3 regions of the Streptomyces sp. NPDC015661 genome follow, and region 3 is predicted to be linked to each of the others. Evidence: riboswitches for the same ligand, from Rfam matches in the RefSeq annotation. Region 3 holds a riboswitch; each other region holds the start of a gene.
What was found. A riboswitch is a leader RNA that binds a small molecule or an ion and turns the genes downstream of it on or off. The one in region 3 is predicted to bind thiamine pyrophosphate.
Positions count from the first base shown of each region.

Region 1: linked by a shared signal. The riboswitch ahead of thiC (phosphomethylpyrimidine synthase ThiC) and the one ahead of thiO (glycine oxidase ThiO) in region 3 are both predicted to bind thiamine pyrophosphate.
Region 2: linked by a shared signal. The riboswitch ahead of ACF07V_RS23830 (thiamine ABC transporter substrate binding subunit) and the one ahead of thiO (glycine oxidase ThiO) in region 3 are both predicted to bind thiamine pyrophosphate.

Region 1 is NZ_JBIBST010000012.1:42-7,941, reverse strand. It holds gene ACF07V_RS29495 (DUF5326 family protein) at 1-33, shown strand, start outside; gene ACF07V_RS29490 (IclR family transcriptional regulator) at 271-1,041, shown strand; gene ACF07V_RS29485 (SsgA family sporulation/cell division regulator) at 1,180-1,620, shown strand; gene ACF07V_RS29480 (YibE/F family protein) at 1,684-3,102, opposite strand; TPP riboswitch at 3,174-3,308, shown strand; gene thiC (phosphomethylpyrimidine synthase ThiC) at 3,302-5,086, shown strand; gene ACF07V_RS29470 (hypothetical protein) at 5,115-5,753, opposite strand; gene ACF07V_RS29465 (metallophosphoesterase) at 5,913-7,436, opposite strand; partial or broken gene ACF07V_RS29460 (substrate-binding domain-containing protein) at 7,723-7,900, opposite strand, start outside.
Region 2 is NZ_JBIBST010000008.1:398,296-409,961, reverse strand. It holds gene ACF07V_RS23835 (ABC transporter permease) at 1-1,150, opposite strand, end outside; gene ACF07V_RS23830 (thiamine ABC transporter substrate binding subunit) at 1,189-2,283, opposite strand; TPP riboswitch at 2,364-2,473, opposite strand; gene rlmN (23S rRNA (adenine(2503)-C(2))-methyltransferase RlmN) at 2,503-3,609, opposite strand; gene ACF07V_RS23820 (MFS transporter) at 3,668-5,287, opposite strand; gene ACF07V_RS23815 (phosphatidate cytidylyltransferase) at 5,428-6,531, opposite strand; gene frr (ribosome recycling factor) at 6,531-7,088, opposite strand; gene pyrH (UMP kinase) at 7,183-7,947, opposite strand; gene tsf (translation elongation factor Ts) at 8,111-8,947, opposite strand; gene rpsB (30S ribosomal protein S2) at 9,059-9,931, opposite strand; gene ACF07V_RS23790 (murein hydrolase activator EnvC family protein) at 10,185-10,643, shown strand; gene ACF07V_RS23785 (TetR/AcrR family transcriptional regulator) at 10,788-11,354, opposite strand; gene whiG (RNA polymerase sigma factor WhiG) at 11,408-11,666, opposite strand, start outside.
Region 3 is NZ_JBIBST010000003.1:394,855-406,520, reverse strand. It holds gene ACF07V_RS10315 (phytoene desaturase family protein) at 1-1,433, shown strand, start outside; gene ACF07V_RS10310 (hypothetical protein) at 1,467-2,288, opposite strand; gene metF (methylenetetrahydrofolate reductase [NAD(P)H]) at 2,343-3,260, opposite strand; gene thiE (thiamine phosphate synthase) at 3,440-4,093, opposite strand; gene ACF07V_RS10295 (Rv2175c family DNA-binding protein) at 4,196-4,561, opposite strand; gene ACF07V_RS10290 (NAD(P)/FAD-dependent oxidoreductase) at 4,605-5,777, opposite strand; TPP riboswitch at 5,911-6,024, shown strand; gene thiO (glycine oxidase ThiO) at 6,022-7,176, shown strand; gene thiS (sulfur carrier protein ThiS) at 7,173-7,373, shown strand; gene ACF07V_RS10275 (thiazole synthase) at 7,377-8,171, shown strand; gene pknB (Stk1 family PASTA domain-containing Ser/Thr kinase) at 8,716-10,602, shown strand; gene ACF07V_RS10265 (deoxyribonuclease IV) at 10,609-11,469, shown strand; gene ACF07V_RS10260 (hypothetical protein) at 11,491-11,666, opposite strand, start outside.

The sequences.
Region 1 (7,900 bases), on a different contig from region 3:
ACCTCCTCCGCCAGGTCGCGTGAGGACTGGTAGCACAAGCTACTGATCAGTATGAAGCCGACGGCAGGCATTAGCCCGGGCGAGGGAACGCGCCGGGCTAATCCGGGTGTGGGCCCCGGAGCTGCCACTAGAGTGGAATCCCTCCGCCGCATTGGGGACTACAGGCGTAGACCTCCATACTGACCAGCGGTTTCCCAGGCCCGGCGGGCGCGCGGGGGCGGCCCCCGCGGGCGGGTGCACTGCATCCGTCGTCACGCCTGGGGGTGACCTTTGGCCACGGCTACGCAGACGGCTGCGCCTACCCTGATCGGCTCGGTGCAGCGGGCGCTGAGACTCCTGGAGGCCGTTGCCTCCCACGCGGAGGGCGCCCCGGCCAAGCAGCTCGCCCGTGAGACGGGCCTTCCGCTGCCCACCACGTACCACCTGCTCCGCACCCTGACGCACGAGGGCTATCTGCTCCGCGACAAGGGTGTGTTCGTCCTTGGCGACGCCGCCGTCCGACTGGCCGGCGGCGGAGATGTGCAGAATCGTCGCATCAAGATCGAAGACTCCCTGGCCCACTGGCGGGACGAGATCGGTGTACCCATCTACTTCGCCCTCTACCGCGAGGGTGAGATCGAGCTCGTCGCCGTCGCCGACACTCCCAACGCGCCCGCGGTGGAGGAGTGGGCCGATTTCCGCGAGACCGCGCACGCCCACGCGATCGGGCAGTGTCTGCTGAGTCAACTCGATCTGAAATCTCGTCAAGACCACCTCGATCGCCACCCGGTGGAAGCCATCACTCCGTACACGGTGCGTAACCAGCGTGCCTTTTTGGAGCGTTTGGGCAATTTGGACCGAATGGAACCCGTGGTGGAGCGTCAGGAATATGCGCTCGGCACGGTCTGTGCCGCCATCCCCATCACCGCGGGCTCCACGGCGGCCACCATGGCGATTTCTCTCCCTCTCCACCAGGAAGAACGGTTGCTCCCAGCAGTCGAGCGGCTACGTACGGAGATCGGGAGGCTCTTCGGTTCGCTCGCGTTCTCTATCAGTATCTGAAAAATCACTCCTTGTGATCTGCTAGCGCGTACAGCACGATTGCGTCAAGAGGGCCACGGGGGATCATTCCTGGCCGTTTCGGTCACAGCTTTCAGCAGCTGTGTTTACACAACTGCTTCATCTACTGCGGGGTACATGATGCGAGAGTCGGTTCAGGCCGAGGTCCTGATGAGCTTCCTCGTCTCCGAGGAGCTCTCCTTCAAGATCCCGGTCGAACTCCGATATGAGACCCGGGATCCCTACGCGGTGCGGATGACCTTCCACCTCCCCGGAGACGCGCCCGTGACCTGGGCGTTCGGACGGGAGCTGCTGCTCGACGGGATCAACCGGCCCAGTGGGGACGGGGATGTGCACATCGCCCCGACGGAGCCGGAGGGGCTCTCGGACGTCTCCATCCGGCTCCAGGTGGGCGGCGATCGCGCGCTCTTCCGGGCCAGTGCGCCGCCTCTGGTCGCCTTCCTCGACCGAACGGACAAGCTGGTTCCGCTTGGTCAGGAACGGACACTCGGCGACTTCGAGGACCACCTGGAGGCCGCACTGGGCCGGATTCTGGCCGAAGAGAACGCCGGGCCCGCCTGATCAGGGCCGTTCGAGCCGGACCCTCCCCGAGCCGGGCCGGCCCGAGTCCTCAGCACGTACACCTCACTTGGCGCGGCGGCGCCGCCCTCCCCGTACGGCCGCGGGCTTCCCGCCCCCGGACGCCGGCCGGTCGGCTGAGACGACCAGCGCCGCGAGCGCCGTGGTGACCGGAACGGACGCCACCAGACCGATCGACCCGACCAGCGTCCGGACGATCTCCTCGGCGACCAGCTCGCTGTTCGCCACCGTCCCCATGCTGCTCTGGGCGATGGAGAAGAGCAGGAGCAGCGGCAGTGCGGCGCCCGCGTAGGCGAGCACCAGCGTGTTCACGACCGAGGCGATGTGGTCGCGGCCGATCCGGATGCCGGCCCGGTACAGGCCGCGCGGCCCCATGCCCGGATCGGCCTGATGCAGCTCCCAGACCGCCGAGGTCTGGGTGACCGTCACATCGTCGAGCACACCGAGCGAACCGATGATGATCCCGGCGAGCAGCAGGCCGGACATGTCGATCTCCGGGTACAGGCCGTGGATCAGACCGGTGTAGTCGTCGGTGTTGCCGCTGAGCGAGGTCCAGCCGATGAAGAGCGAGCCGAGCAGACCGATCAGCAGCAGTGAGATCAGGGTGCCGAGCACGGCGACCGAGGTGCGGGCCGAGAGCCCGTGGCACATGTAGAGCGCGATCAGCATGATGGCGCTCGACCCGACCACCGCCACGACCAGCGGGTTCGACCCCTCCAGGATCGCCGGCAGGATGAAGTACGTCAGCAGGAGGAAGCTCACGGCGAGCGAGATCAGCGCCATGACACCCCGCATCCGGCCGACCAGCACGACCGCGACGGCGAAGATGCCGGCGAGCACCGCCAGCGGCAGCTTGCGGTTCACATCGGTCACCGAGTACTGCAGGTCGTGCGGGGCGTCGGGGGCGTACGCCACCACCACGCCCTGCCCCTCGTGCAGTTGGCGCGGGGCGTCCGGCTGCACGATCTCGACGAACGTGCGCCCCTTGTCCGCGCCGCTGGTGACCTCGATCGTCGCCTTCTCGCACTGCCCCTGCTGGGCGTTGACCGCCTCGCGGCCCTCCGGAGTGGAGGTGTCACCGGTCGGCGGGACCTGGGCGGCGTTCACGTCCTTGCAGTCGACGTGCTCGACGGAGGCGACCTTGCCCTGCTGGGTCTGCCGGTCGAAGCCGACGCCGGTGCGCTCGTGCGCGGGGGTGCCGCCCGGCCACAGGACCACGAGTCCCACCGCGACGGCGGTGGCGAAGGGGATCAGGATGGCGGCGATGACCTTGCGGAGATGGCGCGAGACCGGGGCGGCGGGCCCGTGACTGTGGCTGTGGCCATGGCCGCCTCCGTGGCCGCCTCCGGGACTGCCTCCGTGGCCGCCTCCCTGGCCGCCTCCGTGGCCGTGGGAGGGCCCGGAGTCGTGTCCGGGACCGTGGGCGTGGTCGTGCGGCTCGGGGCTCTGCTGGGGGGAAGTCACCGACCGATCATCGCAAGAACGGCGGGGGCCCACTGTTCAGCACGCCCGTGATGACGCTAGCGTGGTGGCACCTTTGCACACGCGGGAGCTCGGAGCACCGGGCTGAGAGGGCGCTGATCACCGTACGCACGTACGGGAGGAGGCTGCGCCGACCGCCGAACCTGTTACCGGGTAATGCCGGCGTAGGGAGATCGGTCTCATGACCATTCAGGATGCACGCACGCCTGCCTCCGACCAGAACCAGACCGACGGGCAGGAGCGCACGCCGGGCTGGCACAAGGGGTACGTCCAGGGTTCGCGCCCCGACCTCCGGGTGCCCGTCCGTCAGGTGCACCTCACCAACGGCAAGGACGTGACGCTGTACGACACGTCCGGCCCGTACACTGACCCCACCATCGACACCGATGTCCGGCGGGGCCTTCCGCCGCTGCGCGAGAACTGGATCATCGCGCGCGGAGACACCGAGGAGTACGCGGGCCGTCCGGTCCGCCCCGAGGACGACGGCATCAAGCACACCTCGCCGCGCGGCGGTGGGCTGAAGAACCTCGACGCCGTCTTCCCCGGCCGCCCCCGCCTGCCGCGCCGGGGCCGCAACGGCGAGGCCGTGACCCAGCTCGCGTACGCCCGCCGGGGGGAGATCACCCCGGAGATGGAGTACGTGGCGATCCGCGAGAACGTCTCCCCCGAGGTCGTACGGGAGGAGATCGCCGCGGGCCGCGCCGTGCTGCCGGCGAACGTGAACCACCCGGAGATCGAGCCGATGATCATCGGCAAGCGGTTCCTGGTGAAGGTCAACGCCAACATCGGCAACTCCGCCGTCACCTCCTCCATCGAGGAGGAGGTGGAGAAGATGACCTGGGCGACCAAGTGGGGCGCCGACACGGTCATGGACCTGTCCACCGGCCGCAACATCCACACCACCCGCGAGTGGGTGCTGCGCAACTCCCCCGTGCCGATCGGCACCGTGCCGCTCTACCAGGCCCTGGAGAAGGTCGACGGCAAGGCCGAGGAGCTGACCTGGGAGATCTACAAGGACACGGTCATCGAGCAGGCCGAGCAGGGCGTCGACTACATGACGGTGCACGCCGGCGTGCTCCTGCCGTACGTGCCGCTCACCGCGCGCCGCAAGACCGGCATCGTCTCGCGCGGCGGCTCGATCATGGCCGCCTGGTGCCTCGCGCACCACAAGGAGAACTTCCTCTACACGAACTTCGAGGAGCTCTGCGAGATCCTGGCGGCGTACGACGTCACCTACTCGCTCGGCGACGGTCTGCGCCCCGGCTCGATCGCGGACGCCAACGACGAGGCGCAGTTCGCGGAGCTGCGGACGCTCGGCGAGCTGAACACGATCGCCAAGCGCCACAACGTCCAGACGATGATCGAGGGCCCGGGCCACGTCCCGATGCACAAGATCAAGGAGAACATCGACCTCCAGCAGGAGATCTGCGAGGAGGCGCCGTTCTACACGCTCGGCCCGCTGACCACGGACGTCGCCCCGGCGTACGACCACATCACCTCGGGCATCGGCGCGGCGATGATCGCCTGGTGGGGCACGGCGATGCTCTGCTACGTCACGCCCAAGGAGCACCTCGGCCTGCCGAACCGCGACGACGTGAAGACCGGCGTCATCACGTACAAGATCGCGGCGCACGCGGCGGACCTCGCCAAGGGCCACCCGGGCGCGCAGGAGTGGGACGACGCGCTGTCGGACGCGCGGTTCGAGTTCCGCTGGGAGGACCAGTTCAACCTGGCCCTCGACCCGGACACCGCCCGCGAGTTCCACGACGAGACGCTCCCGGCGGAGCCGGCGAAGACCGCGCACTTCTGCTCGATGTGCGGTCCGAAGTTCTGCTCGATGAAGATCTCCCAGGACATCCGCCGCGAGCACGGCGGCACGCAGCAGGAGATCGAGGACGGCATGGCGGAGAAGTCGAAGGAGTTCGCGGCCTCCGGCAACCGGGTGTACCTGCCGCTGGCCGAGTAGTCCGATCAGCCCCCGGACCGGCCGTTCCTCAGGGATTCGGTGGGGCCGGGGGGTCGGTCGCGGCGAGGGCGGCCCGGAGGAAGGGGAGGATGCCGCGTTCCAGGAGGGCGCGGCGCCAGGCCTCGCGGGCTTGGGTGAGTTCGTCGTCGGCCGTGGCGGTTCCGTCCGCCGCGGCCGGTCTGTTGCGCAGGGCGGTCAGGAGGAGGCCGGCGCCCGCGCTGAGCAGGCCGGCGGCGGCGAGGGCGGCGAAGACGAGGCCGGCCGTCAGCAGGGTCTCGCCGAACACGACCGTGGGGGCGAGGGCGTGCAGGACCGCCCCGACCAGCAGGAGTATCGCGGCGGCGGTGCCCGCGAGGACGGGCACCATCACGGTGACGATGGCGACGACTCCGGCGCCCGTGCCGGGGTCCGCCAGGGGTATGCGGGTGTCGATGGCCGCGCGGTTCTGCTCGCGGACCTTCACGAAGTGGTCGTACTCGCTCGCCGCTGCGGTGGTGATCAGCGCTGTCGCGTTCAGCGTCATGGCGCGCAGCTGCGCGACCGTGAGCCGCGTTCCGACTCCGTCGAGATCCGGACGTGCGTGGGCGGTGCTCAGTGCGTCGTCGAGGACCCGCTCGTACTCGGCGCGGTCCTCGGTCAGCAGGTGCGGAGCCACGTTCATGTGCATCCCCCGATGCTCCGTAGGCCCGGATCAGCCGTGGGAAACGGTCGGTTGGGCGGAAACGGAGGAGAGCCTGCTACGGATGACCCGATGGTATTGCGGTGACGCCACGGCCTGACAGGGTGTTTCCGGAAATCGACTTCCCCGGATGCGCAGGGTTATGCGTCAGCCGTTCAGGGGGAGTTGGACGACCAGTAGCTTTCCGGCCATGGTCACGCCGCCGTCCATGGCGATCGCGAGACCGTCGGCGTACACGTGCGGTCCGTCGACGACCGGGCCCCCGCCGTCCTCGCCCTCCTCCGTGCCGACCTGGCCGAGGAGGTAAGGGATGGGGCTGTGGCCGTGCACGATCCGGCGGCCGCCGTAGGTGGACAGCAGCTCCTGGACGGCCTGCGGGCCGCCGTCGTCGCGGAACGCGAAGCGCTTGGTGAACTTCCGGAAGAGGTCCCAGACCTCGTCGGCGTCGTTCCGGTTGAGGACCTCGTGGACCGTGTCGTTGACGTCCTCGATGGTCTGGCCGTATTCGAGGTACGCGGTGGTGTCGGAGTGCACGAGGAGGTGGTCGTCCTCGCGGACCACGGCGTCCAGCCGGGACATCCACTGGAGGTGGACGTCCTGGAGCCGGTCCATGTCGTGCTTCTGCCCGCCGTTGAGCAGCCAGGCGGCCTGGAAGGTGGCCGTGCCCGCGCCGGAGTTGACGGGCGTGTCGCCGAAGCGCTTGGCGCCGATGAGCAGCAGTTCGTGGTTGCCCATGAGGGCCTTGCAGTAGCCGCCCGCGGCGGCGGCCTCGGCGGAGAGGCGCATGACCAGGTCGATGACGCCGATGCCGTCGGGACCGCGGTCGGTGAAGTCGCCGAGGAACCAGAGCCGGGCGTTCCCCGCGGACCAGTTGCCGTTCTCGTCGATGAGGCCCTGGGCGCGCAGCGCGGCGATGAGCTCGTCGAGGTAGCCGTGGACGTCGCCGACGACGTAGAGGGGGCCGGGTCCGTCGCCGTTCGCGGGCACCGGGGCGGTGGCCGGCTGCTCGGGGGTGACCGGGACCTGGACGGTGTCGCCGCGGTTGATGACCGGGAGGTCGCGCTCGGTCGGCGTGTATCCCTCGGGCTCCCCCTCGGGGAAGGCGTTGCCGGGGTGACCGGTGGCGACGGAGACGATGGAGGAGCCGGTCGTGGAGGTGGTGTACGCCGGGGCGAGGCGGTGACCCAGATGGAGGGTCGGCGCGGCGGGCATCGGCGCGGCCGCGGGTGCCTGCGGCGCGGGGGGCACGGGCTGGGCGGCGGGCGCGGCCGGCGCGGGGGGCGCGACCGGGGCGGCGGGCGCGGGGGGCGCGACCGGGGCGGGGGGCGCGACCGGAGTGGCGGGGGCGGCATGTGCGGCCGGGACGGCCTCGGCTGCGGGCGCTGCCGGGAGGGGTTCGATCGGCGCGGCCGCGGCCTGCGGGGTCGGCACCGGGACGGCCTCGACCGGCGAAGGGGCGACCGGAGGCAGGTGCGCGGCGGACGCCGGATGCTCGACGGGGGACAGACGTTCGACGGGTGCGGTCTCGACCGCGGGAGCCGACGCCGGTTCCTCCGGGGTGAGGGGCTCGGCGGCATGACCCTGTACGGGCACGCGGGCGTACGGCGGTACGCGGAAGTCACGCAATGTCGCCGTGCGTACCACGGGCTCCTGACCGGCCCCCTGAGTCATCGACCCCTCCACCACCGTCGCGATGCCCTGCACATCGCGGACCGGCCTGGTCGGGGTGGTCCGCGGTGTCGTCCGCCCATCATAGGAATGAGGGTCCTCCTGTGTGACGCACCAGGGGTGGTGAATCCGGGTCCACTCCGGGTTCACTGGTTGTTTCGCCCGAATTGAGAAGGTCCAGTCCAGGGTTGAGGCCGGTACGTCGACCGGTTTCGCCGTCCCTGCCCACGGGCAGGGGCGGGGACGGCGGGTCGGATGACGGCGGGTTCGGGCGCCGCCGCCCGTGGCGTCAGTCCTTCGCGGGTGAGCGCGGCGGGCTGACCGTGGTGCGCGGCGAGCGCCGCTGCGAGGAGGTGCGGACGATGAGTTCGGTCGGTATCACCTGCTCGACCGGTCCGTCGGTGTCGATCCCCTCGATGGCGTCGATGAGGAGCTGGACGACGGCCGTGCCGATCCGGCGGGGTTTG
Region 2 (11,666 bases), on a different contig from region 3:
CGGTGACGGCGGAGACCCCGAGCGGCAGCATGAGCAGCGCGTCGAAGCCCCGCACGAGCCGCCCGGCCCGCCGCCGGGTGAGCGCCGCCGCGGCGAGTCCGCCGATCGCCACGGCGATGGCGGTGGCGGCCACCGCGTACCGCAGGGAGTTCCCGATGGCCTCCAGCGGCGGGACGAGGAAGGTCCCGGACTCGTCGAGGGAGCCGAGCGCCCGGTAGTAGCCGAGCCCGTACCCGTCCGGCCCGGCGAAGGACCGCTCCACGAGGACACCCAGCGGCAGCAGGATCAGCAGCGCCACCGAGCCGAGGACGCCCGCGAGCAGCGCCCACTGCCCGGCGCCGCGCGGCCGGCGGGCGGCCGATTCGGCCGGTACGAGCCGGAGCGCGGTCTCGCGCCGCCGTACCGTCCAGCCGTGCACGCCGAGGATCGCGCCCACGGCCACGAACTGCACCAGCGTGAGCACGGCGGCCGTCGGCAGGTCGAGCAGCCGGGCGGTCTGCCGGTAGATCTCGGCCTCGAGGGTGGAGTACTGGTCCCCGCCGAGGATCTGCACGACGCCGAAGGAGGTGAAGGTGAAGAGGAAGACCATCAGGGCGGCCGCGGCCACCGCCGGCACGAGCGCGGGCAGTGTCACCGTCCGCCAGGCCGTCCAGCGCGAGGCGCCGAGGACCCGGGCGGCCTCCTCCTGCCGCGGGTCGAGCTGCGACCAGAGGCCGCCGACGGTGCGGACGACGACCGCGTAGTTGAAGAAGACGTGCGCGAGGAGGATCGCCCACACGCTGGTGTCGAGCCGCAGCCCCCACAGCTCGTCGGTGAGCCCGCCCCGGCCGACGAGCGCGAGGAAGGCCGTGCCGACGAGGACGGTGGGCAGCACGAACGGCACCGTGACGACCGCCCGCAGCACGCTCTTGCCGGGGAAGTCGAAGCGGGCGAAGACGTACGCCCCGGGCAGCGCCACCAGAAGGGTGAGCCCGGTGGAGGCGAGCGCCTGCCACACGGTGAAGCCGAGCACGTCGAGGATGTCCGGCCGGCCCAGAGTCTCGCCGATCCGGCCGAACCGCCAGGCGCCGTCGGGCCGGAGCCCGCGGTCCACGATGGACACGACGGGCCAGGCGAAGAAGACCCCGAAGAACGCGACGGGCAGGGCCATGAGGCCCAGCCGTGCCGCGTTCCCCTTGAGGTCGCGGGTCACTTCAGGACGAGCGACGACCACTGCTGGATCCACGGGTCACGCTTCTCGGCGATCTTCTCGGGCGCCATGGTCTCCGGCTTCTCGATCACCACGCCGTGCTTGGTGAAGAGCTCCGGCAGGGCCGCGTCCTTCGCCACCGGGTTGACGAACATCTGGAGCGGCATGTCCTCCTGGAACTTCTTGGCGATCAGGAAGTCGATCAGCGCCTTGCCGCCCTCGGGGTTCTTCGCCCCGTTCAGCAGGCCCGCGAACTCGATCTGCCGGAAGCAGGTGCCGGTGGAGACCCCGGTGGGCGCGACCTTCGGCTGCGGCTCGCCGTACAGCACCTCGGCCGGCGGGCTGGAGGCGTACGACACCACGAGCGGCCGGTCGCCCTTGGCCTGCTTGCCGCCGGCCGAGCCGGAGAACTCCTGGTTGTAGGCGAGCTCCCAGCTGTCGACGGTCTTCACACCGTTGGCCTTGAGCTTCTTCCAGTAGTCCTGCCAGCCCTCGTCTCCGTACTTGGCGGCCGTGCCGAGGAGGAAGCCGAGGCCCGGGGAGGACCGCTCCGGGTTCTCCACCACGAGCAGGTCCTTGTACGCCGGCTTCGCGAGGTCGTCGAAGGTCTGCGGCGGCGCCAGCTTCTTGTCGGCGAAGTACTTCTTGTCGTAGTTGACGCAGATGTCGCCGGAGTCGATCGGGGTGACCCGGTGCTCCTTGTCCAGCTGGTACGCGGCCGGGATCCGGTCCAGGCCCTTCGCCTCGTACGGCACGAAGATCCCGTTGTCGAGGGCGCGGGAGAGCAGCGTGTTGTCGACGCCGAAGAAGACGTCGCCCTGCGGGGAGCCCTTGGTCAGGATCTCCTTGTTGACGGCCTCGCCGGCGTCGCCGCTCTTCAGCACCTTGACCGTGAAACCGGTCTGCTTGGTGAAGTCGGCGAGCACCTCCTTGGAGGCGTTGAACGAGTCGTGGCTCACCAGCGTCACCGTCTTCGGCGCGGGCCGGTCGGTCTTGCCGGCCGAGCCCTGGCCGTCGTCGGTGCCGCACGCGGCGAGGCTGGTGACGCCGAGCGCCGCGACGATCGCGACGGCGGCGGCCTTCTTGATGCTCACTGGATTCCTCCTGGGTATGACCAGGAAGAGACGCGGCCCTGCCCACGTCCGGCGGACCGGGCGCGGGCAGGGCGCAACAGCTTGAGTTACGACCGAACTTCCTACCCAGAATGACCTGGGCGAGGTTCAGAGGGTCTGCGGTCTACGGTTACCGCACTCTCAGCGCTGTGGCGCTCCCCTGTCGGAATATGGAGATGTGTTCGAGCTCAGACTACAAGGTCAGCGCTCGGCCGCCGCGAGCTGTCCACAGGCACCGTCGATCTCCTGACCGCGGGTGTCCCGCACGGTCACCGGCACGCCGTGGCGGGCGATCGCCTCGACGAAGGCCTTCTCGTCCTCCGGGCGGGAGGCCGTCCACTTCGAGCCGGGCGTCGGGTTCAGCGGGATCAGGTTGACGTGCACCCGCTTGCCCTTGAGCAGCCTGCCGAGCAGGTCGCCGCGCCAGGCCTGGTCGTTGATGTCCCGGATGAGGGCGTACTCGATGGAGATCCGGCGCCCGGACTTCTCCGCGTACTCCCAGGCCGCGTCGAGGACCTCCCGCACCTTCCAGCGCGTGTTGACGGGCACGAGGGTGTCGCGGAGCTCGTCGTCCGGGGCGTGCAGCGAGACCGCGAGGCGGCACTTGAAGCCCTCGTCGGCGAAGCGCAGCATCGCGGGCACGAGCCCGACGGTGGAGACGGTGATGCCGCGCTGCGAGAGACCGAGCCCGTCGGGCTCCGGGTCGGTGAGCCGGCGGATCGCGCCGACGACCCGCTTGTAGTTGGCGAGCGGCTCGCCCATCCCCATGAACACGATGTTGGACAGCCGCGCCGGTCCCCCGGGCACCTCTCCGTCGCGCAGGGACCGCATGCCGTCCACGATCTGGTGCACGATCTCGGCGGTCGACAGGTTCCGGTCGAGCCCGGCCTGCCCGGTCGCGCAGAACGGGCAGTTCATGCCGCAGCCGGCCTGCGAGGAGATGCACATGGTCACCCGGTCCGGGTAGCGCATGAGCACGGACTCCACGAGCGTGCCGTCGTGCAGCCGCCACAGGGTCTTACGGGTGGTGTCGTCGTCGCACGAGATGTGCCGCACCACGGACATCAGGTCGGGCAGCAGCTCCCCGGCGAGCTTCTCCCGCGAGGCGGCCGGGATGTCGGTCCACTCGGCGGGGTCGTGCGCGTACCGCGCGAAGTAGTGCGTGGACAGCTGCTTGGCGCGGAACGGCTTCTCGCCGATCGCGGCGACGGCCTCCTTCCGCTCGGCGGGCGAGAGGTCGGCCAGGTGCCGCGGCGGCTTCTTGGCTCCGCGGGGGGCGACGAAAGTGAGTTCTCCGGGCTTCGGCATGGTGCTACCAGTGTCGCAGACACGCGCCGGTGTCCCTGCGCGTGCAGGGTGTGGGGGCTCACGGCGCGGGACGGCCGGGCTGGGTGCGGGGGATGCGGGAGGTGAAGAAGAGCGACACGACGGAGGCGGCGGCGAGGATCGCGAGGGCCGCGCGCAGGCCGTCGAGGCGGGCGGCGGCGTTCGCGTCGAGCGCGGCCGCGGACACCTCCGGGCTGACGCCGGCCTCGTTCAGGGCGGTGGTGAGCTGCTCGTCCGAGAGGAAGGGGACGCCGCTCGCGAGTTCCACGGCAGCCGTCTCCTTCACCTCGGCGGGAACCGCCGGGTTCTGTTCGACGGAGGCCAGGAACGAGGACGTGAGCACGCCGATCATGAGCGATCCGGCGAGGGCGGTGCCGATGGAGGCGCCGAGGTTGGTGACGGAGTTCTGGATGCCGCCGACCTCCGCGCTCTGCCGGTCCGGGACGGCGGACACGGTGACGGCGCCGAGCTGGGAGGCCAGCGCGCCCATCCCGAATCCGACGAGCAGCAGCGGCACGGTGACGACCTCGGCGCCGGCGTCCGCGTCGAGCGCGGCCATCAGCACGATCGCGCCCGCGAGCAGCGCGAACACCCCGATCCGTACCACCCGGCGCGGGGAGGCGTCGGGGAAGAGCCGGGGGATCAGGAGGGCGGCGGCCAGCAGGGTCACCGACAGGGGCAGGATCCGGGCGCCGGTGCTGAGCGCGGAGAGCCCCAGCGCGACCGACAGATAGAGCGGGACGACGAAGAAGACGCCCATCTGGACGAGGTACTGGAAGAAGAACATGGTCAGGCCGCCGGTCAGCTGCCGGTTGCGCAGCATGTCCGGGTGGACGAGCGGCTCCCGGTGGCGGGCGACGAGCCGGGCCTCCCAGCGCAGGAAGAGCCAGATCAGCAGGAGACCCGCCAGCATCAGCCACACGACGAGCGACACCCCGAGCCAGGCGGGCGCGTCCGCCTTCGGCCGCACCCAGCCCCACTCGTCGGAGCGGAGCACGCCGTACACGAAGACCCCGAGTCCGGCCGCGCAGAGCAGGGCGCCCAGGTAGTCGACCCGCGGGCGTTCCTCGCTGACGGCGTCGGCGATACGGCGGGCGAACACGAGGATCACAAGCACCAGCAGCACCTCGCCGGCGAAGACCCAGCGCCAGGAGAAGTACGTGGTGGCGATGCCGCCGATGAGGGGCCCGAGCGCGATCGCGACGGCTCCGGCCGCCGCGACGACGCCGTACGCCATGGGGCGCCGCTCCGTGGGGAAGTTGCCGGCCACCAGGGCCACGATCGCGGGCATGATGAGCGCGGCCCCGACGCCTTCGAGGAACGACCAGCCGAACAGCAGCAGCGGCAGGTTCGGCGCGAGGGCGGTGGTGAGGGAGCCCGCGCCGTAGACGCAGCAGCCGATCATGAAGGCCCGCTTGCGGCCGATCAGCGTGCCGACCTTGCCCCCGGGGATCATGAGCATCGCCATCACCAGCGTGTACGCCGTGATGGCGCCCTGGATCCCGGTGATCGTGGTGTCGACGTCCTCGGCCACGGTCGCGATCGACACGTTCATGACGGAGCTGTCGAGCGCCATGAGGAACTGCCCCGCCGCGAGGGTCAGCAGGATCGAGAGGGCCCCGGAGGGCGGCTCGGCCGGCCGTGCCGTGGGAGATGTCATGCGAGACAACCTTCCCGCGCCGGGGCACGGACCGCCGGGCTGCCTCCCGCTTCCCCCCACATGGCGGAACACCTGAGACGCGGACGGGCCCGCTGCCACGAAGGCAGCGGGCCCGTCCACGGACAACGGAGTCGAACGGCTCAGCCGGTCCCGACGAACAGCGCGAGCAGCAGCCACACCACCGGCGCCGTCGGCAGCAGTGAGTCCAGGCGGTCCATGATGCCGCCGTGGCCCGGCAGCAGCGTGCCCATGTCCTTGATGCCCAGGTCACGCTTGATCATGGACTCGCCGAGGTCGCCGAGCGTCGCGCTCGCCGCCACCGCGAGACCGAGGATCAGGCCCTGCCACCAGGCACCGTCGTCGATCATGAACTCCATGCACAGCGCGCCCGCCGCCATGGCGAACGCCACCGCGCCGACCAGACCCTCCCGGGTCTTGCCGGGGCTGATCCGCGGGGCCAGCTTGTGCTTGCCGAAGCGCCAGCCGACCGCGTACGCCCCGGTGTCGCTGACCACGGTCAGGATCAGGAAGGTCAGCACCCGCTGCGGCCCGTCGTCCGCGGTGAGCAGCATCGCCACGAACGTCGCCAGGAACGGCACGTAGAACGCGGCGAAGACGCCCGCCGTGACGTCCTTCAGGTAGCCCTCGGGAGGCTCCGTCATCCGCCAGACGAGCACCGCGAGCGCCGTCAGGGCCATCGCCACCCAGGCACCCTCGGCGCCCCGGACGTAGCCGGCGACGACCATCGCCGCGCCGCCGACCGCGAGCGGCACCAGCGGGGCCTTGATCGCCTTGCGCTCCTGGAGGCGGGAGGTGAGCTCCCACAGGCCGACGACCACGGCGACCGCTATCACTCCGACGAACGCCGGCTTCCAGATGAACAGCGACGCGATGATGACGGCACCGAGACCGACCCCGACCCCTATGGCCGCGCCCAGGTCGCGCCCCGCGCTCTTCTTCTGCCGTGGCGCCGTCGGCGCGGGCGGCGGAGGCGGGGTGGGGCTGGACATGGGCTCCTGCGGGTGCTCGTGCGGCGTCTCGTCACGGAACAGGGGACCGCTCGGGTGAGCGGCCCCCCGGCCGTGACCGTCCTGGAATCCGCCGGCGGGAACGTCGGGCACGATGGGCATGGGCCGAGTCTGCGCCGCCTGATGCCGATCGTATGCGGGACCCGCCGGGGCGGGCCCCTGGTCGGGTCCCCCGCGGCCGGTACCGGCCGGGGCCCCCCAGGAAGAGTCGTTCATCAGACCTCGAGCAGCTCGGCTTCCTTGTGCTTGAGCAGCTCGTCCACCTGCGCGACGTACTTCGCGGTGGTGTCGTCGAGCTCCTTCTCGGCGCGGCGGCCCTCGTCCTCGCCGACCTCGCCGTCCTTGACGAGCTTGTCGATGGTCTCCTTGGCCTTGCGGCGGACCGAGCGGATCGAGATCTTCGAGTCCTCGGCCTTGCCCTTGGCGACCTTGATGTACTCCCGGCGGCGCTCCTCGGTCAGCTCGGGGAACACCACGCGGATGATGTTGCCGTCGTTGCTCGGGTTGACGCCGAGGTCCGAGTCACGGATCGCCTGCTCGATGTTGCGCAGGGCGCTCTTGTCGAACGGCGTCACCACGGCCATGCGCGGCTCCGGGACGGAGAAGGACGCCAGCTGGTTGATGGGGGTGATGGCACCGTAGTAGTCGGCCACGATCTTGTTGAACATCGCCGGGTGCGCACGGCCGGTGCGGATCGCGGCGAAGTCCTCCTTGGCGACCACGACGGCCTTCTCCATCTTCTCCTCGGCCTCGAGGAGGGTCTCTTCGATCACCACTTGCTCCTGCGTGTCGTCGCGTTGTGTCCTGCACGGTGTACGACCGGCAGGGCTCTGTCCATCCCCTTGCGGGGCGGTTCCCCGGTTCGGGTCAGGCCCGGGTGCCCTGGTCGCTCACGAGCGTGCCGATCTTCTCACCCTTCACCGCGCGAGCGATATTGCCCTCGGCGAGCAGTTCGAAGACGAGGATCGGGAGGTTGTTGTCCCGGCACAGGGTGATGGCGGTGGCGTCGGCGACCTTGAGGTCGCGGGACAGCACCTCCCCGTACTCGAGGGCGTCGAACTTGACCGCGTCGGGGTTGCGCTTGGGGTCCGAGTCGTAGACGCCGTCCACGCCGTTCTTGCCCATGAGCAGGGCCTCGGCGTCGATCTCCAGGGCGCGCTGGGCGGCGGTGGTGTCCGTGGAGAAGTACGGCATGCCCATGCCCGCACCGAAGATGACCACACGGCCCTTCTCCAGGTGGCGCACGGCGCGCAGCGGGATGTACGGCTCGGCGACCTGGCCCATGGTGATGGCGGTCTGGACGCGCGAGTCGATGCCTTCCTTCTCCAGGAAGTCCTGGAGGGCGAGGCAGTTCATCACGGTGCCGAGCATGCCCATGTAGTCGGAGCGGGCCCGGTCCATGCCGCGCTGCTGGAGCTCGGCGCCGCGGAAGAAGTTGCCGCCGCCGATCACCACCGCGATCTCCGCGCCGTCGCGGACGACGGCCGCGATCTCACGCGCGATGGCGTGCACGACATCGGGGTCGACGCCCAGGCCGGTACCGCCGGAGAAGGCTTCTCCGGACAGCTTCAGCATGTAGCGGCCGGCCTTCTTGCCGTTGTTGTCGTCGCCCTGTACGGCGCCCTGGTTCATGGAGATCTCCTCGTGCACATACGAAGGAGGCCATTGCCTTGGGTCCTCGCGGTATCCCGTACGGCAATGGCCTCCTCGTCAGATCTGCGGTCGTCCTGCGCGGGCGCGGACGACTGCCTCAGACCCTACCGGGGTCCGGTGTCCGTCGCGTCTGCGTACGGACTCAGATGCCGACCTTGATGCGGGTGAAGCGCTTCAGGGTGACACCGGCCTCGTCCAGGACCTTCTGGACGGACTTCTTGTTGTCAAGGGCGTACGGCTGGCCGAGCAGCGTGGCGTCCTTGAAGAAGCCGTTGACGCGACCCTCGACGATCTTGGCGATCGCGGCCTCGGGCTTGCCCTCGGCGCGGGTGGTCTCCTCGGCGATGCGACGCTCGGACTCGACGACCTCGGCCGGAATGTCTTCCTTGGTGAGGTACTTCGGCGCGAAGGCGGCGATGTGCTGGGCGACACCCTTGGCGACGTCGGCGTCGGCCTTGTCGAACTCGACGAGGACACCGATCTGCGGCGGGAGGTCCGGCATCGTGCGGTGCATGTACGCGAAGACGAAGCCGTCGGCGTACTGCGCGAAGCGGTCGAGGACGATCTTCTCGCCGAGGTTGGCGTTGGCCTCGTCGACGAACGCCTGCACGGTCTTGCCGGCCTCGATCTCGGAGGCGAGCAGCGCCTCGAGGTCGGCCGGGGCCGTGGCGGCGACGTGCTCGGCCAGCTGGGCGGCGACGGCCTGGAACTTGTCACCCTTGGCGACGAAGTCCGTCTCGCACTTCAGCTCGACGAGGACGCCGGAGGTGTTGTCGTCGGCGATGAGGGAGACCACGGCGCCGTTCTCGGCAGAGCGGCCCTCGCGCTTGGCGACGCCCTTCTGGCCCTTGATACGGAGCGCCTCGACGGCCTTGTCGACGTTGCCGTCGGCCTCGTCCAGGGCCTTCTTGCAGTCCATCATGCCGGCGCCGGTGAGCTCGCGGAGCTTCTTGACGTCAGCGGCGGTGTAGTTCGCCATGAGTCTGTTTCTCTCTCGAAGTCTGAAAGATCGGGCGGGTCCACGGGTGGACGGCGGGGGCTTCGTGGGCCCCCGCCGTCGTCACCCGAAGGTCCTCAGGGTCCTGAAGGGTCAGGCCTGCTCGGCGTCCGCGGCCGGAGCCTCGGCGGCGGCCTCGGCCGGGGCGGCCTCGGCGGCGGGGGCCTCGGCGGCCTCGTCGGCCTTCTTCTCACCCTCGAGCAGGTCGCGCTCCCACTCGGCGAGCGGCTCGCCGGCGGCCTTCTCGCCCGGCTTCGAGTCGCCGGTCGCGGCGCCGGAGCGGGCGATGAGGCCCTCGGCGACGGCGTCGGCGATCACGCGGGTGAGCAGGGTGACGGAGCGGATCGCGTCGTCGTTGCCCGGGATCTTGTAGTCGACCTCGTCGGGGTCACAGTTGGTGTCGAGGATCGCGACGACCGGGATGTGGAGCTTGCGCGCCTCACCGACGGCGATGTGCTCCTTCTTGGTGTCGACGATCCAGACGGCGCTGGGCACCTTCTGCATCTCGCGGATACCACCGAGGGTCTTCTCCAGCTTGGCCTTCTCGCGGGAGAGGACCAGGAGCTCCTTCTTGGTGAGACCCGAGGCGGCGACGTCCTCGAAGTCGATCTGCTCGAGCTCCTTGAGGCGCTGCAGACGCTTGTAGACGGTGGAGAAGTTGGTGAGCATGCCACCGAGCCAACGCTGGTTGACGTACGGCATGCCGACACGCGTCGCCTGCTCGGCGATGGCCTCCTGGGCCTGCTTCTTCGTACCGACGAACATGATGGAGCCGCCGTGCGCGACGGTCTCCTTGACGAACTCGTAGGCGCGGTCGATGTACGACAGCGACTGGAGCAGGTCGATGATGTAGATGCCGTTGCGCTCGGTGAAGATGAAGCGCTTCATCTTCGGGTTCCAGCGACGGGTCTGGTGACCGAAGTGGACGCCGCTCTCCAGCAGCTCCCGCATCGTGACGACGGCCATGGCCATCTCCTTGGTTTTCTCGGTTGCGTTCCTGACGCCCCGGCGCGCCGTGCCACGAAGGACCGAAAGGCGCTGCCACCCGTCTCGGGGACTGGTGGCGGGGCGTGCGAAGTCGACCCGGTGACCCGAGTCGCCATAGGAAGTGTACGGGACCCCGGGAGCGCCGGGTGACGGCACTGTCCACAACGGGCGAGTAATCCCCGGATACCGCCCGCTCACCCCGCGAACCGGACGCCCGCGAAACCCTTCCCCCATGCACCTGCTCACGCTGCTCGCGACGCTGACCCTCCTCTGGCCGGTGGGCCCGCCCCCGCCGGAGATCCTCCGCGGCTGGCAGCCGCCGCCGGGCCCCTACGCCGCAGGTCACCGCGGCGTGGACCTCGCCGCTCCCCCGGGCACCCCGGTCCTCGCGCCGGCGGCGGGCACGGTCACGTTCGCGGGCCCGGTGGGCGGCCGGGGCGCGGTCACCCTCACCCTCCCGGGCACGGGCACGCCCCCGCTCCGCACGACCTTCACCCCGGTGACCCCCCTGGTCCCCCGGGGCACCCGGGTCGCACCGGGCACCCCGATCGCCGAGGTCACGGAGAACCCCCACTGCCCGAGGACCTGCCTCCACTGGGGCCTCCGGAGAGGCGACACGTACCTGAACCCCCTGGCCCTTACGCAACACCGCGCGTCAAGGCTCCTCCCCCTCACCCCGGGCGCCCCCTAGTCCCACCAGAACGACCAGCGGACCCGCCCGACGAGATCGGCCGCGTACTCGGGAAACGGGGAACCGGCCGGAGGGCAGGTCTGCGGGGGGGCGAAGGGCATGGGCGGACCGTAGGGGGCGCCACTGACATCGTGGCCGGGCCCGTCAGGGCGTGGGGCCGGAGACTCCGTGGAGGGCCATGGTGACCGCGGCCTCGGCGATGTCCGCGGGGTCCTCCGCCGCGCCGAGTTCGATGCGGCGGACGGCGGCGTCGACGACGCCCTGGAGGAGCATCGCGCCCAGGCGGGGCTGGGGCTGGCCCAGGGCGGCGAGGGCCTCGACGATCATGGCGACGAGGCCGCCGTGGGCCGCGCGGATCTTCTCTCGGGCGCCGTCGTCCAGCTCGCTCGCCGAGATGGCGACGACGGCCCGGTGGCGCCGGTCACCGACGAGGTCCAGCTGGGTGCGGACGTACGCCTCGACCTTGCCGCGCGGCGTCTCGGCGCCGGCCATGGCGGCCTCGACCTCGGCCGCCCAGACGGGGAAGTCGACGGCGCACAGCTCTTCGACCACGGCGGCGCGCGACCGGAAGTACTCGTAGACCGACGAGCGGGCGAGGCCCGTGCGCTCGGCGAGGGCGGGGAAGGTCAGCGCCTCCGTACCCCCCTCGGACAGCAGGGAACGCGCGGCGTCCAGCAGGGCGCCGCGCTGCATCGTCCGGTGCTCGGCCACCGAGGCCGCTCGAATCCTGGGCACGGCTCCACTCTACGACCGGCCCGCAAGGGTCAGCGGCCGACGTCGGCCAGCTTGGCGCGGAGCTGGAGGACGGACTTGGTGTGGATCTGGCTGACGCGGCTCTCGGTGACACCGAGGACGTTGCCGATCTCGGCGAGGGTCAGGCCCTCGTAGTAGTAGAGCGTGACGACGGTCTTCTCCCGCTCGGGGAGCGTGTTGATGGCGCGGGCGAGCAGCCGGCGCAGCTCGCGGTCCTCGGCCACCTCGACCGGGTTGTCGGCGGCGGTGTCCTCGAGGGTGTCCATGAGG
Region 3 (11,666 bases):
TGGCACGGATTGTGGTGATCGGCGCGGGACTCGGCGCCATGGCGGCGGCGGCCCGACTGGCGGTCGCCGGGCACACGGTGACGGTGTACGAGAAGACGTCGGCGTACGGCGGCGCGGTCGGCCGCTTCGAGCGTGACGGCTTCGCCTTCGACACCGGCCCCGGGCTGCTGCATCTGCCCGCCGTCTACCGCGACCTGTTCGTGAAGACCGGCAAGGAGCCGCTCGAGGAGTGCGTCTCGCTGACGCAGGTCGATCCGGCGGCCCGTCATGTCTTCGCCGACGGCACCCGCGTCGACCTGCCGAACGCCTCGCGGGCCGGCACGGTCGCCGCCCTGGACGCGGCGCTCGGCGCGGGCGCGGGCGAGCGCTGGGGCGACTTCCTGACGCGGGCCCGCGAGGCCTGGGACCGGACCCGGCGCCCGCTCCTGGAGGAGCCGCAGCCGGCTGACCCGTCGCCGCTGGCCCGTGAGCCGTACCCGGCCCTGAAGGCGGGCCTGCTGCGCCGCCCGACGACGACGCTCGCCCAGGTCGGGACGCGGGAGCTGCGCGACCCGCGGCTCGCGGCGCTCCTCGACGCGTACGCCTGGTCGTACGGCTTCGACCCGGCGACCGCCCCGGCCTCGGCCGCCGTCCTGCCGTACATGGAGCAGACCTTCGGCAGCTGGTACGTGGGCGGGGGCCTGCGGGCGCTCGCCGACGCGGTGTACGAGCGGTGCCGGAAGCGGCGGGTGGAGTTCGTGTTCGACACACCGGTCGAGGACGTCCTGGAGAAGGACGGCCGGGCGGCCGGGGTCCGGCTGGCCGGCGGAGCGACCGTCGAGGCCGACCACGTGGTGTCCGGGGCCCCGGTGCCGGCGCTCTACCGCGACCACGTCGTGGAGTGGGAGCACGGCGACGACTGGCCGCACCACCAGGTGAACGGGACGGGCCGGGTGACGGTCTGTCTGGCCCTGCGCGGCGCCCGGGAGGCGGACGCGGTCCACCGGACGGTCGTGCACGCCGAGGGCGGCCGTCCCACCGTGACCGTGCTGCGGCCGGACGACCCGGCGCTGCGCCCGGACGCGGACCACGAGTCGGTGACGGTCACGGCGACGGTGCGGACCTCCCCCGAGCAGGACTGGGAGCCCTTCGCCGACCGGATGGCCGAGGCGGCCGCGCGCGCGGTCCCGGGGCTCGCGGAGCGGCTGCTGTGGCGGCACGTCCGCACCCCGGAGGACGTCCGGCGGGACACCGGCGCCGCCGAGGTGCCGGGGCCCGCGCTCGCCGGGGCGGGGGGCCGGCTCCTGCCGGCCGCCAACCGCTCCCCGCTGCCGGGCCTCCACTTCGCGGGCGGCTGGTCGCACCCGGGCGGCGGGCTCGCCCACGCGGGCATGTCGGGCGCCCTGGTGGCCGGACTCATCGTGGAGGGCGCGGACTTCCGCGGCTCCCAGTAGGCCCCGGCCGGCCCGGGTGGGCCCGAGGGGGCCCTAGTAGCGGTACTGGTCGTCCGGGTGCGGCTGCTCGTAGCCGTACGGGGCCTGCGGGTGCTGCGGGGCCTGGTCGGTGTCGCGCTGCTGCGGGACCCAGACGCCGCCGGGCGGGGTGTCGTAGGTGTACGAGGGGGCGTACGGGTCGGTGTAGTACGGGGTGTACTGCTGACTGTCCGTGCCCGGGCCGATGTACGGGTCGGAGTACGCGGCGTACTGCTGCTGACCGGCGGCGGCGCCGTAGTCGTAGGCCGGCTGCTGCTCGTAGCCGGGCTGTTCGTAGGAGGTCTGCCCGTAGGCGGGCTGCTCGTACGAGGGCTGCTCGTACCCGGAAGCGTAGGAGTCGTAGCCCGTGCCGTAGACCCCGTACTGGCCGGTGTCCTCGGGCATCGGCTGCGGCTCGTAGACGGCGGTCGTCTCGGCGGCGGTCTCCGGGTGCCCGTCGTGACCGGGGCCGTCCTCCGTGCCGTACGCGGTGTCCTCCGAGTCGTACGAGAGCTCGGTGACCTCCAGGGTGGGCCCGGCCTCGGCCGGTCCTGCGGCCTTGCGGCGGCGGCTCGCCCCCGGGTTGCCGCCGATCGCCCAGCCGGTGGAGAAGCCGCGGCGGAAGGAGAGCGTCACATAGGTCTGGCCGACGGCGAAGGCGACGGCTCCCGCGATGATGACGACGACCGAGGGCAGCAGGACGCCCAGGACCACGCAGAGGAAGCCGCCGAAGGCGAGCAGGCGCCAGCGCAGCCGCGCCTTGTACTGGAGGAGCACCTCCCCCAGCAGCCACAGCGCGACCACGCCGAACGCGATGTAGAGGACCGTCCACCCCATGCCCCGCCGCCCCTCTCCACGGTCACCGCCGCGGGTCGGGGCGGGTACGACCGGTCACGACTGCTGGTGCAGTCCGAGATTCTCGTAGATCTCGAGCGTCGCGGTGGAGCTGTTGAGCGTGATGAAGTGCAGTCCGGGGACACCCTCGGAGAGCAGACGCGCGCAGAACTCCGTCGCGAACTCGATACCGATGGAGCGTACAGCGGCGGGATCGTCCTTGACGGCGAGGATGCGCTCTTTCACATCCGCGGGGAAGACGGCGTTGCTGAGCTGGGGCAGCCGGTCGAGGGTCTTCACGTTCACGACGGGCATGACCTCGGGGATGATCGGGGTCTCGCAGCCCACCCTCTCCACGCTGTCGCGGAGCCTCAGGTAGTTCTCCGGGTCGAAGAACATCTGGGTGATCGCGTAGTCGGCACCCGCACGGCACTTGTCCACGAAGTGCCGGATGTCCGTGTCCCAGTCGGTGGAGCGGGGGTGCATCTCCGGGAAGGCCGCGACGCCGACGCAGAAGTCTCCCGACTCCTTGATCAGCCGGACGAGGTCGGCGGCGTACCTCACGCCCTCCGGGTGCTCGATCCACTCCCCCAGTGGGTCGCCGGCCGGGTCGCCGCGCAGCGCGAGCATGTTGCGGATGCCGGCGTCGGCGTACTGGCCGAGGACGTTGCGCAGTTCGGCGACCGAGTGGTCGACGGCCGTGAGGTGGGCGACGGGGGTGAGCGTGGTGTCGGAGGCGATCTTCTGGGTGGCCTTGACGGTGCCGCCGCGGGTGGAGCCGCCGGCGCCGTAGGTCACGGAGACGAAGCTGGGGCCGACCGCCTCGACGCGGCGCATGGCGTTCCAGAGGACCTGCTCGCCCTTCTCGGTCCGGGGCGCGTAGAACTCGAAGGAGTACGACGTGTCACCGGCAGCGAGGATCTCGCGCACCGTGCGTGCACGGTCCGATCGGACGGAAGCGGTTCCAAGGGCCATACCGGCAGGTTAGACGCGGTCCGGGGAGCCGCGGGAGCGCTGTCCGAGTGTTGGACACCTTTTCGGACAACTCGCCGGGCGGCTTCCCGCGGCTTCGGAGGGTCCTACACGCCGGCGCCCGAGTGTTGGACACCTTTTCGGACAACTCGCCGGGCGGCTTCCCGCGGCTTCGGAGGGTCCTACACGCCGGCGCGCTCACGGACGCGCTTGGCGAGGGCGGCCGTCGCGGCGGCGGGGTCGTCGGCCTCGGTGATGGCGCGGACGACGACGATCCGGCGGGCGCCCGCGTCCAGGACCTCGTCGAGGTTGGTCTCGTCGATGCCGCCGATGGCGAACCAGGGCCGGTCCTGGGCCAGACCCGCCGCGTACCGCACGAGGCCGAGCCCCGGCGCGTACCGTCCGGGCTTGGTGGGGGTGGGCCAGCAGGGGCCGGTGCAGAAGTAGTCCACGCCCGGCTCGGCGGCGGCCGCGGCCACCTCGGACTCGGCGTGGCAGGAGCGGCCGATCAGCAGCTCGTCGCCGAGGATCGCGCGGGCGGCGGGCACGGGCAGGTCGCCCTGGCCCAGGTGGAGGACGTCGGAGCCGATGGCGTGGGCGACGTCGGCCCGGTCGTTCACGGCGAGGAGCTTGCCGTGCCGACGGGCGGCCTCGGCGAAGACGGCGAGGTGCTCCAGCTCCTCACCGGCCTCCATGCCCTTGTCGCGGAGCTGCACGATGTCCACGCCGGAGGAGAGCACGGCGTCGAGGAAGGCGGGCAGGTCGCCCTGGCGCTTCCGGGCGTCGGTGCACAGGTAGAGGCGGGCGTCGGCGAGCCGCTCACGAGGCGTGGACATGGGTGGGTTCCCCCCGTTCGTGCGCCGGTGCCGCGGCGCCCGGCCCCTGGAGGGGCGGGGCGCCGCGACACCCGCGGGTGGTGTCTTCGGTGCGTACCTGCGTCAGATGGCGAGCGCCTGGGCGCGGCGCTTCACCTCCGTACCGCGATTCTCGTTGAGCGCCTGGGCGGGCGTGCCCGGCAGGCTCTCGTCCGGAGTGAAGAGCCACTCCAGCATCTCCTCGTTGGTGAAGCCGTCGTCCCGCAGCACGGTCAGGAGTCCGACGAGACCCTTGACGATCCTGTCGCCCTGGATGAAGGCCGCGGGGATCTGCAGGGCGTTGTTCTCGCCGCGGCGCACGGCGATGAGCTGGCCTTCCTTGATCAGCTGCCGCACGCGCACCACGTCGACATCGAGCATCTCCGCGATGTCGGGCACGTAGAGCCAGGCGGGGACGAGCGCATCGATCTTTACGTCAATCTCGGTCACAGGACAAGCCTGCCATCCCGGACTGACAGCCGGTAGTCGGGCCCTACCTGAGTGCCGCCTTCAGGGGGACGGACGGGTCCGCGGCGCGCTCCGGGTCGACGGGGACGGCGGCCTCGATGAGCTTGCGGCCCTGGGCCAGGTCGCGGGGGCGGCCGACGGCGAGGAGGGCCACGGGCACCCCGGCGCGCAGCCAGAGCACGGACCAGGCCTCGTCGGCCGGGTCGCCGCGCCACAGCAGCTGGTCCGCGTGCGCGTGGTGCCCGGCGTACTGGACGAAGCGGCCGAACTGCTCGGACCAGAAGTACGGCACCGGGTCGTACGGCGCGTCGGCGGCCCCGGTGATGGCCGCGGCGACCGCGCGCGGGCCCTGGAGCGCGTTGTCCCAGTGGTGGACGAGGAGGCGCTCGCCGTAGCGGGCGGAGGGGAAGGAGGCGCAGTCGCCGACGGCGTACACATCGGGCAGGGAGGTGCGCAGCCGGTCGTCGGCGGTGATGGCGCCGCTCGGGTCGAGGGCGATGCCTGAGCCGGTGAGCCAGCTCGTGGCGGGGCGGGCGCCGATGCCGACGACGACGGCGTCGGCGGCCAGTTCGCGGCCGTCGGCGAGGACGACGCGGCCGGGCGCACCGGGCTCGACGGTGAGCACGCGCGCGTGGGTGAGGAGTTCGGCGCCGTTCGCCCCGTACCACTCGGCCATGGGGGCGGTGACCTCGGCGGGCAGGGCTCCGGCGAGCGGGCGGTCGGCGGCCTCGACGACGGTGACGGCGCAGCCCGCCTCGCGCGCGGCGGTGGCGAACTCGGCGCCGATCCAGCCGGCGCCGACGACCACGACGGAGTGGCGGCGCTCCAGGACGGGCCCGAGGCGGACGGCGTCGTCGAGGGTGCGCAGCAGATGGACCCCGGGGACGCCCTCGGTGCCGGGCAGGGTGACGGGGTGGGCGCCGGTGGCGACGACGAGGGTGTCGTACGCGACGGGTCCGGCCTCGGTGTCGATCTCGTGGTCGGCGGGGCGCAGCCCGGTGACGTCCAGGCCGAGGCGGAGTTCGATGTCGAGGTCCTCGAAGTCGATCTCGAAGGCGGAGTCCTCGGCCTTGCCGAGGAGGATCGCCTTGGAGAGCGGTGGCCGGTCGTAGGGCTGGTGGGGTTCGGCCCCGATGAGGGTCAGGGGTCCGGTGAAGCCCTGCTCGCGCAGGGCGACGGCGGTCTGGACGCCCGCCATTCCGGCGCCGACGATCACGACGTGCTGCTGGGCCTGCTTCTGCTCGCTCACCCGACCACCTTACGCATCTGACGGACCGTCAGGAAGGGAGGGGTCTGTGGCCCCCGGGAGACGCGGGCTAGTCTGGCGGGCGTAAAGCACTCGCGGGAGCCCGGACGCACCGGGCTGAGAGGGAGGCTGGGACGGCCTCCGACCGTACGAACCTGATCCGGGTCATGCCGGCGAAGGGAGGGGCTGGACGCCCATGCGTTCTTCCGATGTCCTCGTGGTCGGGGGCGGCATCATCGGCCTGGTCACGGCCTGGCGGGCCGCGCAGCGCGGACTGCGCACCGCCGTCGTCGACCCGGACCCGGGCGGCGGGGCCGCGCGGGTCGCGGCCGGCATGCTCGCCGCCGTCACCGAACTCCACTACGGCGAGGAGACCCTGCTCGGGCTCAACCTCGCCTCCGCGGCGCGCTACCCCGCGTTCGCCGCCGAACTCGAGGAAGCCACCGGCCACGACGTCGGCTACCGGGCCTGCGGCACCCTCGCCGTCGCCCTCGACGCCGACGACCGGGCCCATCTGCGCGAACTGCACGCCCTGCAGACCCGCTGCGGGCTCGTCTCCGAATGGCTCAGCGGCCGCGACTGCCGCCGCCTCGAACCGATGCTGGCCCCGGGGGTGCGCGGCGGACTGCGGGTCGACGGCGACCACCAGGTCGACCCTCGCCGGCTGGCCGCCGCCCTCGTGGTGGCCTGCGAGCGGGCCGGGGTGGCCTTCCACCGCACGCTCGCGGAACGCCTGGAGGTCGTACGCGACCGGGCCCGCGGAGTCCTCCTCACCGGCGGCGAGGAGCTGACGGTCGACCAGGTCGTGCTCGCCGCGGGCAGCCTCAGCGGGCGGCTCGCGGGCGTGCCGGAGGAGGTGCTGCCGCCGGTCCGCCCCGTGAAGGGCCAGGTCCTGCGGCTCCGCGTCCCCGCGCCGTACGCCCCCTTCCTCTCCCGCACCGTCCGGGCCGTCGTCCGCGGCAGCCACGTCTACCTGGTGCCCCGCGAGAACGGCGAGCTCGTCGTCGGCGCCACCAGCGAGGAACTCGGCTGGGACACCACGGTGACGGCGGGCGGGGTGTACGAGCTGCTGCGCGACGCCCACGAGCTGGTCCCCGGTCTCACGGAGCTGCCGCTCACCGAGACCTGTGCCGGGCTGCGCCCCGGCTCCCCCGACAACGCGCCGCTGCTCGGCCCCACCGCCCTGCCCGGCCTGCACCTGGCCACCGGCCACTACCGCAACGGGGTGCTGCTCACCCCCGTCACCGGCGACGTCATGGCCGAGGCGCTCACCACGGGCGCCCTCCCCGACGAGGCGCGCCCCTTCACCCCCCGCCGTTTCTCCCCTGTACGTCAGGAGCAGCCCGCATGAACGTGTCCGTGAACGGAGAGACGCGCGAGCTCTCCGGCCCGCTCTCCCTGGACGACCTGGTGACCACCCTGACCACGGCCCGCTCCGGGGTCGCCGCCGCCCTCAACGAGACGGTCGTACCGCGCGGCGAGTGGGCCACGACGCTGCTGGACGAGGGCGACCGGGTGGAAGTCCTCACGGCCGTGCAGGGAGGCTGAGGAATGTCCGACGACGTCTTCACCCTCGGCGGTACGGAGTTCTCCTCCCGCCTGATCATGGGCACCGGCGGCGCCCCCAGCCTCGACGTCCTGGAACGCTCCCTCGTCGCCAGCGGTACGGAGCTGACGACGGTCGCCATGCGGCGCCTGGACCCGACGGTCCAGGGCTCGGTCCTGTCGGTCCTGACCCGGCTCGGCATCCAGGTCCTGCCCAACACCGCGGGCTGCTTCACGGCCGGCGAGGCCGTCCTCACGGCCCGCCTGGCCCGGGAGGCGCTGGGCACGGACTGGATCAAGCTGGAGGTCGTCGCCGACGAGCGGACCCTCCTCCCCGACGGGGAGGAGCTCCTCGCCGCGGCCGAGACGCTGGTCGACGACGGCTTCGTGGTCCTCCCCTACACCAACGACGACCCGGTCCTCGCCCGGAAGCTGGAGGACGTGGGCTGCGCCGCGATCATGCCGCTCGGCTCCCCCATCGGCTCCGGGCTCGGCATCCGCAACCCGCACAACTTCCAGCTGATCGTGGAACGGGCCGGGGTCCCGGTCATCCTCGACGCGGGCGCGGGCACGGCCTCCGACGCGGCGCTCGCGATGGAGCTGGGGTGCGCGGCGGTGATGCTGGCGTCGGCGGTGACCCGGGCGCAGGAGCCGGTGCTGATGGCCTCCGCGATGCGGGACGCGGTCTCGGCGGGGCGGCTGGCGTACCGGGCGGGCCGGATCCCGCGCCGCCACTTCGCATCGGCGTCCTCCCCGACGACGGGCCAGGCCCACCTGGACCCAGAACGCCCGGCGTTCTAACCACAACGAACCAACGCCCACCCCCGTTGTGGGCACTGGTCCCGCCGGGGCGCTGCCCACCCCGCCCACCCCCGTTGTGGGCAGGCGTTCCGCCGGGGCGGTGCCCACCCGCCGCCCCCGTTGTGGGCAGGCGTTCCGCAAGGGGCGGAACGGGTGGGCACAACGGACCCGCGCCCTGCCGGCGCCAGAGGCTTCCGAGCCTGAACCCGCACCACGTTGGGCGCCGCAGCTTGTGGTGCGGGTCCAGGCGCGGAACGCGGAGGCGCCGCTAGAGCGCGCCGTCCCGTGTGCCCACCCTCCCCCAAGCTCTCGGCTTCGCTCGAGCAGGGGGGACCCCCATCGCCCCAGCGGGACGATTGCCCACACGGGGGTGGGTGTGGGTGGGGGTGCCGCCCCGGACGGGCGCGGGCACACACGGCGGGGGCGGATGAGGGCGCCGTCCATCGGGCGCGGGTGCGGCGTCGTGCGGGGTGTGCGTCGCAGGTGGGCTGCAGTGGTGGGCGCCAGGCCCGGCACCCCGTACCGCCCTCGTAGACTCGTCGCCGTGGACACGACCCTTCAGGACCCCCTCGTCGGGCGGCTGCTCGACGGCCGCTACCGCGTGGACGCGCGCATCGCCGTCGGCGGCATGGCCACGGTCTACCGGGCCGTCGACACCCGCCTCGACCGCGTCCTCGCGCTCAAGGTGATGCACCCCGACCTCGCCACCGACGCCGCCTTCGTCGAGCGGTTCATCCGCGAGGCGAAGTCCGTCGCCCGGCTCGCGCACCCCAACGTCGTCGGCGTCTTCGACCAGGGCGCCGAGGGCGCGTACGTCTATCTGGCGATGGAGTACGTCGCCGGCTGCACCCTCCGCGACGTCCTGCGCGAGCGCGGCGCCCTCTCGCCCCGTGCCGCGCTGGACATCCTGGAGCCGGTGCTCGCCGCGCTCGGCGCCGCGCACCGGGCCGGGTTCGTGCACCGGGACATGAAGCCGGAGAACGTCCTGATAGGGGACGACGGCCGGGTGAAGGTCGCCGACTTCGGTCTCGTCCGGGCCGTGGGTTCGGCGACCGCCACGACCGGCGCGGTCCTCGGCACGGTCTCGTACCTCGCACCGGAGCAGATCGAGCACGGCACCGCCGACACCCGCGCCGACGTGTACGCCTGCGGTGTCGTCCTCTACGAGATGCTCACCGGCGGCAAGCCGCACTCCGGCGACACCCCCGCCCAGGTGCTCTACCAGCACCTGAACACCGACGTGCCCGCCCCTTCCGCCACCGTCCCCGGCCTCGCCCCGGAGCTGGACGACCTGGTCGCGGCGGCCACGGCCCGCAATCCCGAGCTCCGTCCGTACGACGCCGTCGCCCTGCTCGCCCTGCTCCGGGAGGCCCGCGCCGGGCTCGGCGACGAGCAGCTGGACGCCGTGCCCCCGCTGGCGCGCCCCGAGGCCCGGGACACCGCCGAGGACCGGACGAGCGTGATCGCCCGCCCCGTACCGGCGGCGACGGAGCACACCAACCGGCTGCCCGCCCCGGAGGCACCGCCCGCCGCCCGCAGGCGGCCGCCGCGCGGTCCCTTCCTCCTCGTCGCCGCCGTCCTCCTCGCCCTCGGCCTCGGCGCCGGCGTCTGGTACATCAATTCCGGCCAGTTCACCCGTGTCCCCGCCGTCCTCGGCCAGTCCGAGGCCGCCGCGACGAAGCGCCTCACCGACGCCGGTCTCGACGTCGGCGCCACGAAGCGCGACTTCAGCGACGTGTACGAGCGCGGCACGGTCATGGCCGTCGACCCGGCCCCCGGCGAGCGCGTCCGGGGCAACGACACGGTCACCCTCACCCTCTCCCGCGGCCCGCAGATCGTGAAGGTCCCCAACCTCAAGAACAAGCCGCTCGGAGAAGCCAAGCGCACCCTGAAGCGCGAGGGCCTGGCGCCCGGGGTGATCAGCTACGACTTCAGCGACTCCGTCGCGCAGGGCGCCGTGATCAGCTCCGACCCCGAGCCCGGCACCGAGCGCAGCCCCGACTCGGCCGTCGCGCTCGTGGTCAGCAAGGGCTCCCCGATCGACGTGCCCGACGTCAGCGGCGAGACGGTCGCCGACGCCACGGCCGCCCTCCAGGAGGAGGGGCTCACCGTCAAGGTCGCCCCGGAGCGGATCAACTCCCCGGAGGAGGCCGGCACCGTCGCGGCCCAGTCCCTCGCCGGCGGCAGCAGGGCCGCCGAGGGCGACGTCATCACCCTCACCGTCTCCAAGGGCCCGAAGCTGGTCGAGGTCCCGGACGTGACCGGTGAGACGACCGCCGACGCACAGGCGGCCCTGGAGGACGCGGGCTTCGAGGTGAAGGTCAAGAAGTCCTTCCCCTATCTCGGCGACACGGTCGCGAGCCAGTCCGTGGAGGGCGGCGGGACCGCGCCCGAGGGCTCCACCATCACCATCACGATCAAGGGACTCTAGAGACTCATGCGCAACCCCGTCGGCGGCCATGTCCCCGTGGCCGGTGGCCTCGCCACGGTCGGCCTCGGCTACGCCCGCGAGCTCGGCGCCGAGACCGTGCAGGTCTTCGTCGCCAACCCGCGCGGCTGGGCCACGCCGGTGGGCAACCCGGCCCAGGACGAGCGGTTCCGTGCCGAGTGCGAGGCCGAGTCGATCTCGGCCTGGGTGCACGCCCCGTACCTGATCAACTTCGGCTCCCACACCGAGGCCACGGTGGAGAAGTCCGTGGAGTCGCTGCGGCACTCGCTGCGCCGCGGCCGGGAGATCGGTGCGCAGGGCGTCGTGGTCCACACCGGCTCGGCGACCGGCGGCCGCCCGCGCGAGGTGGCCCTCGCCCAGGTGCGCGAGCGCATGCTGCCGCTCCTCGACGAGCTGACCCACGAGGACGACCCGTATCTGCTCCTGGAGTCGACGGCGGGCCAGGGCTTCTCGCTCTGCTCGCGGACCTGGGACTTCGGCCCGTACTTCGACGCCCTCGACCACCACCCCAGGCTGGGCGTCTGCCTCGACACCTGCCACATCTTCGCCGCCGGGCACGACCTGGCCGGGCCGCACGGGGCGGCGCAGACGCTGGACCTGCTGGTGGAGACGGTCGGCGAGGGACGCCTGAAGCTCATCCACGCCAACGACTCGAAGGACGTCGTGGGCGCCCACAAGGACCGCCACGCGAACATCGGGTCCGGCCACATCGGCGAGGAGGCGTTCCGCAATCTCCTGCGCCATCCGGCCACGGAGAACGTACCGTTGATCATCGAGACCCCTGGCGGCAAGGACGGGCACGTCGCCGACATCGAGCTCCTGAAGAAGCTCCGCGAGCGCCCTTTTTGATCATTCCTGTTGAGGAATACCCTAGAGGGGTATACGGTTTTCCTGGAGGCGGCAGGATCCGTAGAGGGGATCGGGGGCACTCCCATGAAGCACGAAGCGCACGAGCACCACGAACACGAGGGCCACGCGGGCCACGCAGGGCATGAAGCTCACGCCGACCGTGCGGGTCATGCGGGTCACGAGGGCCACGAGGCCCA